2 regions of the Escherichia sp. MAL-1 genome follow, and region 1 is predicted to be linked to the other one. Evidence: predicted binding sites of a transcription regulator. Region 1 holds the regulator's gene; the other holds the start of a gene.
The links. The regulator Fur, encoded in region 1, represses iron uptake genes when iron is present. The targets are predictions, from matches to a motif close to ATAATAATGAGAACNACTATCAA.
Positions count from the first base shown of each region.

Region 2: the regulator Fur is predicted to act here: its motif matches at 2,552-2,574, upstream of sufA (Fe-S cluster assembly scaffold SufA).

Region 1 covers NZ_CM129609.1:3,438,468-3,442,683, forward strand. The annotation lists gene ybfF (esterase) at 1-312, shown strand, start outside; gene ybfE (LexA regulated protein) at 452-745, shown strand; gene fldA (flavodoxin FldA) at 885-1,415, shown strand; gene uof (fur leader peptide) at 1,625-1,711, shown strand; gene fur (ferric iron uptake transcriptional regulator) at 1,704-2,150, shown strand; gene chiQ (ChiQ/YbfN family lipoprotein) at 2,234-2,560, opposite strand; gene chiP (chitoporin ChiP) at 2,610-4,016, opposite strand.
Region 2 covers NZ_CM129609.1:2,242,725-2,246,940, reverse strand. The annotation lists gene sufC (Fe-S cluster assembly ATPase SufC) at 1-639, opposite strand, end outside; gene sufB (Fe-S cluster assembly protein SufB) at 649-2,136, opposite strand; gene sufA (Fe-S cluster assembly scaffold SufA) at 2,145-2,513, opposite strand; gene ACU8XX_RS10940 (YdiH family protein) at 3,061-3,249, opposite strand; gene menI (1,4-dihydroxy-2-naphthoyl-CoA hydrolase) at 3,349-3,759, opposite strand; gene ydiJ (D-2-hydroxyglutarate dehydrogenase YdiJ) at 3,756-4,216, opposite strand, start outside.

The DNA.
Region 1 (4,216 bases):
CATCTTAATGAAGAAGGGGTGATTCAGTTTCTGTTGAAATCTTTTGTTGACGGGGAGTGGCGCTTTAACGTGCCGGTATTGTGGGATCAGTATCCGCATATTGTGGGTTGGGAGAAAATCCCGGCATGGGATCACCCTGCCCTGTTTATCCCTGGTGGTAATTCTCCGTATGTTAGCGAGCAGTACCGTGATGATTTACTGGCACAATTTCCACAGGCACGGGCGCATGTCATTGCAGGCGCGGGTCACTGGGTCCATGCTGAAAAACCAGATGCGGTATTACGCGCTATCCGTCGCTATCTCAATGATTAACGCAACTGATTAAAAACCCAGCGTCCGCGTCGCTTTCCGCGCGTGGGCGTTGGCGTGACTCATCGCGCTGATGTATTATGGCGCGCTATCCATCCGGGCAGAGGCCTGGCTGATTGTTTCCCCCGAAGTCACCAAGATCATGGCCAAAGAACAAACGGACCGTACGACATTAGATCTGTTCGCGCACGAGCGTCGACCGGGACGACCGAAAACTAATCCGCTTTCGCGCGATGAACAGCTGCGTATTAATAAACGCAACCAACTAAAACGCGACAAAGTACGTGGCCTTAAGCGTGTCGAACTGAAGCTGAACGCGGAAGCTGTCGAGGCGCTGAACGAGCTGGCGGAATCGCGCAATATGAGCCGTAGCGAACTGATCGAAGAGATGTTAATGCAGCAACTGGCGGCGCTGCGTAGTCAGGGCATCGTTTAAATTTCCACTTTCATGTAGCACAGTGTGCAGTCCTGCTCGTTTGCTGATTCCGCAAGACTGCCTGTTCTGCTATGATTGCCTTTATCCGTGGGCAATTTTCCACCCCCATTTCAATAAGTTTCAAGAGGTTATTTCACTCATGGCTATCACTGGCATCTTTTTCGGCAGCGACACCGGTAATACCGAAAATATCGCAAAAATGATTCAAAAACAGCTTGGTAAAGACGTTGCCGATGTCCATGACATTGCAAAAAGCAGCAAAGAAGATCTGGAAGCTTATGACATTCTGCTGCTGGGCATCCCAACCTGGTATTACGGCGAAGCGCAGTGTGACTGGGATGACTTCTTCCCGACTCTCGAAGAGATTGATTTCAATGGCAAACTGGTTGCGCTGTTTGGTTGTGGTGACCAGGAAGATTACGCCGAATATTTCTGCGACGCATTGGGCACCATCCGCGACATCATTCAACCGCGCGGTGCAACCATCGTTGGTCACTGGCCAACTGCGGGCTATCATTTCGAAGCATCAAAAGGTCTGGCAGATGACGACCACTTTGTCGGTCTGGCTATCGACGAAGACCGTCAGCCGGAACTGACCGCTGAACGTGTAGAAAAATGGGTTAAACAGATTTCTGAAGAGTTGCATCTCGACGAAATTCTCAATGCCTGATGTGATGCGGCGTAGACTCATGTCTACGCCGTATTAATAGATAATGCCAATCAAAATAATTGCTACAAATTTGTAACTTTTGCTGTTGTACCTGTACAATGTCCCGGTGTTCAAGTGGCCTTGCCGTTGTAAATGTAAGCTATGCCACGTTTTTATTAACAATATTTGCCAGGGACTTGTGGTTTTCATTTAGGCGTGGCAATTCTATAATGATACGCATTATCTCAAGAGCAAATTCTGTCACTTCTTCTAATGAAGTGAACCGCTTAGTAACAGGACAGATTCCGCATGACTGATAACAATACCGCCCTAAAGAAAGCTGGCCTGAAAGTAACGCTTCCTCGTTTAAAAATCCTGGAAGTTCTTCAGGAGCCGGACAACCATCACGTCAGTGCGGAAGATTTATACAAACGTCTGATCGATATGGGTGAAGAAATTGGTCTGGCTACGGTATATCGCGTACTGAACCAGTTTGACGACGCTGGTATCGTCACCCGCCACAATTTTGAAGGCGGTAAATCCGTATTTGAACTGACACAGCAACATCACCACGATCACCTGATCTGCCTCGACTGCGGCAAGGTTATCGAATTTAGTGATGATTCCATCGAAGCGCGTCAGCGTGAAATTGCCGCAAAACATGGCATTCGCCTGACTAACCACAGTCTCTATCTTTACGGTCACTGTGCCGAAGGCGATTGCCGCGAAGATGAGCACGCGCACGAAGGCAAATAAGCCAGCCTGAACGAGAAAAGCCAACCTGCGGGTTGGCTTTTTTATGCAAGGGAAATAAGAAAAGCGAGAGTTACAGCTCTCACTTATTTGTTATTACTGCGAATTTCCTGCCAGACCTTATCACAATCGGCTTTCACCGCCTGATCATTTCCGGTTTGCGTTGCACGCAGACACTGCTGATAATCCAGTACGCGGACACTTTCCTGGTCGGCAAACTGCTGATGTTGTTTCTCTTTCTTCAGCACGTTTAACACGCTCTGGCAGGCTTCAATTTTTTCCGGCGAACCTTGCGCGGTGTTGATACAGGCGCTGTATGCCTCTTTCAGACGGCTGTCTTCCTGTGGTGCGGTTGATTGCGCACAAGCTACCAGCCCCGATGCCATCATGGCGATGAGAATCAGTTTTTTCATAGCAAATTCCTCAAACGTGCGGCAGGCACAAAACCTGCCGCGTCGGGCATCAGAAGATGGTGAATGGTGCGATTACCATAAATTTTACGTCACGCTCATCCTGGAAGATGTTGCCGTAACCACCGCCCCAGCTTGGGATGTCGGAGTGGTTGTCGTATTCGGTGAAGTGCAGTTTGAACATCGTGCCTTTGGCGCGACCGTCCTGAATGGTATAGACCGCATCCAGGCTGTATGCAGACTCTTCAATAGTCCGGTTTTTGTCGTAGTACGCATCCGGATTGCTCTGCCAGGTCGCAGGTTTAGCATCCCATGCGTAAACGTAGGAAGCGCCGATGGCGAAGCCTGGAAGATTCCAGTTTTTCAGGTCATACATCGCACCGAAGAAGACTGCTTTTTCGCCGTTGGCGTTGAAGTCAGAACGGTTGTCCCACCAGATATCCAGGCGACCGTTTGAGGAAGCGTAGGTTGGAGTCATACGTTGCAGGAAGTATCCCTGCTGACCGTCAGCCTTAACCCAGGTGCCTTCGAGGCGCAAATCCACTACGTCAGCCGCCCGGTAACCAAAGGTCAACGCCTGCAGCCAGGCGGTGCCGTCATAAAGGTCGTTGACGCTGCGATCGTCAACTTTATCGCGGGTACCGTAGAACTGGTAGCTGGTGGTTAACGGGCTACCGGCGATATCAAATTTGTAGCTGGCTTTGGCAAAATATTGATCGATATACCCTTCCGCCTGACCAAAAGCCGCTTCCAGTACGAAGTTATTTTTGAAGTCGTATTTCGCCCCAAGGGAGTGCAGATAATCAACTTTGGTGGTTTTATCGTTCTGATAAAACTCATCCATTTCCAGATGCCACGGCGCTTTGTATTCGTTGGTCCACATGTAGGAGAAACTCAACGCACCGGCATCGCCGTAATCAAAATTCGCTCCGGCTTCCGCACCCTGATAAGTACCCGGCATAAAGCTCCAGTGAGGCGCTAACAGCGTCTGACCGGTTGGCTGAATATAACCTGCCCTCGCCCAAACCGGACCGTATTTAAATTTGGCCGCTGCTTTATACAGGCTTATACCGCTTTTGTCGCCGGACCAGTCTTCGTCATAGGCTTTATTACTTTTTGAAAACGCGATTTCGTTCGGGTGAGAGCTGTCGCCGTTTTCCGCCATTTCAATCGCCGTAAACGCGGCAATATCAAGGCCGAACATATCAGCAGCATAACCAGACTGAAAATCGAGGTTGGCATTCCAGGTGGAGTGAGAAAGGTTGGTTTTGTATTTGTCGCCGTCGGTAACATCTTTACGGTCGCGTTCACGCTGCCAGTAATATATACCGCCGGTTAAGGTTGAATCGTCGATGAATCCTTCGGCGCGAGCCTCCGGCATTGCCATAAAGCCCGACATTGCTGTAACACCGGCGATAGCCAGCGCCAGCGTACTACGTTTGCCACTAAACGTACGCATGGGTTAATCCTCTTTGACGTATAAATTGCTGCACCAAAGGTGAACAGCGAAAAAATAAAAATTAAAAAAGTAGCGTTGAGAAAAGTCTCGCTGACTACAGGAACAGACTATTTTTCGCGACGCGAATTATCAATCTCTTTCTGTAACCAGAATGTAAGAACATGAGCAACCGCACATATTTTGATGATTTTTGTTACAAG
Region 2 (4,216 bases), 1.2 Mb from region 1:
AGGCTTGATGTAGTCGAGAATGCGTTGGTAGTGCGTAACAATGATGAATGAACGCTTGCCGTCACGCAGCGAGTTCACGCCATCGGCAACCACTTTTAATGCGTCAATATCCAGCCCGGAGTCTGACTCATCAAGAATGCATAACTCCGGTTCCAGCACCGCCATTTGCAAAATATCGTTGCGCTTTTTCTCGCCGCCGGAAAAACCAACGTTTACCGAACGGGTTAATAAATCTTCCGGCATCTTCAGGAGAGCGATTTTCTCTTCCATCAAATCCTGAAAATCAAAGCGGTCGAGCGTTTCCTGGCCGCGATAGCTGCGCACCGCATTAAGTGCCGTTTGCAGGAAAAACTGGTTACTGACGCCGGGAATTTCCACCGGATACTGGAAGGCCATAAAGATGCCTTCGCCCGCGCGATCTTCCGGCGACAGCGCAAGCAAATCTTTGCCTTTGAACTCAACCGTGCCGCCCGTCACTTCATAATCTTCTCGCCCGGCAAGCGTTGCCGATAAGGTACTTTTGCCCGAACCGTTTGGCCCCATAATGGCGTGAACTTCGCCGGGACGAACGTCGAGGCTTAATCCGCGCAGGATAGCTTTATCTTCCACGCTGACGTGTAAATCTTTAATACTTAACATGTTTATTCCTTATCCGACGCTGTGTTCAAGACTGATGGCGAGGAGTTTTTGTGCTTCAACGGCAAATTCCAACGGCAGCTCCGAGAACACGTCTTTGCAGAAACCGTTAACAATCATCGAGATGGCGTCTTCTTCGCTGATCCCGCGTTGCAGGCAGTAAAACAGTTGATCTTCACCAATACGTGATGTCGTTGCCTCGTGTTCCAGTTGCGCACTATTGTTACGACACTCAACATACGGGAAGGTATGCGCCCCACAATTAGCGCCAATCAGCATTGAGTCGCACTGAGTGAAATTGCGCGCATTGGTTGCCGTCGGCATGATTTTCACTAAGCCGCGATAACTGTTCTGACTATGTCCGGCAGAGATCCCTTTCGAGATAATGGTCGATTTGGTGTTTTTACCGATGTGGATCATCTTGGTGCCGGTATCCGCTTGCTGATGACCGCTGGTCAGCGCCACTGAGTAAAACTCACCAATGGAGTTATCGCCGCGCAAAATGCAGCTGGGATATTTCCACGTAATCGCTGACCCGGTTTCTGATTGCGTCCATGACATTTTGCTGTTTTCGCCTTCGCACAAAGCACGCTTGGTGACGAAGTTGAGAATACCGCCGGTGTTGTTATCGCCAGGGAACCAGTTTTGTACCGTGGAATATTTCACCTCGGCGTTTTTATGGATGATGACTTCCACCACTGCCGCGTGTAACTGATAGCTGTCACGCACCGGAGCGGAACAGCCTTCAATGTAGCTGACGTAGCTGTCTTCGTCGGCCACCAGAATGGTGCGCTCAAACTGCCCGGTTTTTTCCGCGTTAATGCGAAAATAGGTGGAAAGTTCCATCGGGCAGCGCACGCCTTTAGGCACATAAATAAACGTACCGTCAGAGGCTACCGCCGCATTAAGCGCGGCAAAGAAGTTGTCATTCCCCGGCACCACGGTGCCGAGATATTTACGCACCAGTTCCGGGTGATCGTGGATCGCCTCACCAAAGGAACAGAAAATAATTCCCTGCTCCGCCAGTTTTTCGCGATAAGTAGTGGCAACCGAAACTGAGTCGAAAATGGCATCCACCGCCACCTCTTTGCCTTCCCGCACGGGAACGCCCAACTGCTCAAACGCCGCCTCCACCTCTTTACTTAAAAAGGCGTTCGCGCCAGTTTGCTGCACCGCGCCAGATTCAGACGCGCAAGTGTCGTCACAATTACCGCACGATGGTGCCGAGTAGTAGCTGTAATCCTGATAATTCAGCTTGTCGTAGTGCGCTTTCAACCAGTGCGGTTCTTCCATCTCCAGCCATGCGCGATAGGCGTTTAGACGAAACTCCAGCATCCACTCCGGCTCATTACGCTTCGCCGAAATTGCGCGCACCACCTCTTCGTTTATCCCCTTTGCCAGCTCATCGGTGACTAACTGGGTGAAGAATCCTTCTTTATAATTCAGCGGGCCGCCGGTCCAGGTTTTGACATCGTCAGTTGCTTCAGTATTACGAGACATAGTACCGCCTATACCCCAAAGCTTTCGCCACAGCCACATTCATTCTGGGCTTTAGGGTTGTGAAATTTGAATATCTGATTAAGTCCTTCACGAACGAAATCGACTTCCGTGCCATCAATAAACGGCATCGCTTGTAGCGGGACAAACAGCTTCGCGCCGTCGTGTTCAAACAGCAGATCGTCTTTGTCCGGCTCGCTAACACTGTCGAGCACATAGCCAAAGCCCGCGCAGCCTGTTTGCTTCACGCCTAAGCGCACACCGACCATACCCGGCTGCTTTGCCACCAGCTCGCGGATGTGGACAGCGGCTGCGGGTGTCAGCGTTAAGCCTTGCCAGGCGAAATCCTGTGGATTAAAGGTTCCTGAATGCATGTCCATCGATTTACCTCACTTCATCGCTTTCAGCGTATAACAGCATGTTAGTGATAATGATTATCAGTTCAACCCAGCAAACGCAGGGGCTTTACCGTAAAACATGCTTTTTGCCTGCTTTTAATAAGCATAGACCCTGATGTGTGGGTTAACAGGCACGCTAAGAATTAGGTATCTCATTGTTAGATAATGGTTATTATCTAAGGAGCATTAAGGCTGTGATGAAAAAGAAAAAGTTGTATTGAAAATGACTATTTAAGAGATAGGTAAAAAAGTGCAGCGTTCAGAAATAAGAAAACCCTTAAGTCTGTGCGACACAGGCTAAAGGGTTTCTACCCCATCCGGCGCTTATCTCCGGCACTCTCAGTGGCTTAGCTCTTGAAGGGGCGATAAGAATAATCTCATAAAGCTAACCCGCCGTTTTAACACAAACTGCGATTAGTGTTATTTTTGAACAATATCAGGCGGTAGATAAGCAGTATTAAGAAGGTCATCGAACCTGGACGGAGGTTAATCCAAGTCGATTTGGCGAACTTGCGGCATTAAGTCAGGATCAATGCACGCCCAGACGCCAGGCAAAGTAGATTTCTTCTTTTAATTCAGCAGAAGAGAGAGTAAGCAGGTCAGCAAATTCAAGTTCTAGTTGTTTCAGACGTTTGAGATATTGGGCAGGTGAAAGATTGCTCTGGTCACGGCGTAAAAATTCAATGGCCAGCTGGGTGGGATCAAGTTGAGTAGACATAGCATCCTCGCTTTTAGACAAGACCTGCACAGTATACCACCGTTTACTGTGCAGATAATGACCAAAAGCAATATGCGTCACACTTTTCTGGTGACAACGTCACAAAATGGCGGTCGTCAATCGTGACGAACAGCACAAACGCCCTTTCTCATCGAAGATTTCAATCTGCCAGACCTGGTGACGCGAACCGAGATGCAACGGTTTGCATACGCCGCGCACCCGCCCTTCTCGTGCCGAGCGGACGTGGTTAGCATTGATTTCCAGACCAACCACTTTTTGCTCACCTTCGGTACATAAATAACCGGCAACGGAACCGATACTTTCGGCTAGTACCACGGATGCACCTCCATGTAGCAACCCGAAAGGCTGCTTTGTCCGCGAGTCTACTGGCATTGTCGCTTCAAGGGTGTCATCACCAATATGTTCAAAGCGAATATCCAGCAACCCCACCATGTTTCCTTCACCCATGGCATTCAGTGCTTCCAGGGTGATTTTTCGTTTCCATATCATTTAATAATCTCCAGTAAAGCCTGCACAGGATGGCGTACCCCCGTGCCTTCAACCCGTTTGACCTGACTACGGCAGGAATATCCGGTCGCCAGACAGCGGTTACGCGGCAGTCGCTGCATAGCCTGATGCCAGGATAACTCATAGATCCCGAGCGAATTTTTATGGTTTTTCGCTTCATGTCCGTAAGTCCCTGCCATGCCGCAGCAACCCACGCTGACATTTTCCAGTTTCGCGCCAAAACGGGCAAATATCGCGGCCCATTGTGCTGGCGCACCCGGCAAGGCGGTAACTTCGGTACAGTGACCAAAGAAATACCATGATTCACCGCTGACTGTAGCCACTGGCTGTGACTCAAGTGCGCTTGCCAGCCATTCATTCGCCAGTAAGACGTTAAACTCGCCACGCTCCTCGCCCAGCGCCAGTTTATATTCATCGCGATAACAAAGTACCAGCGCCG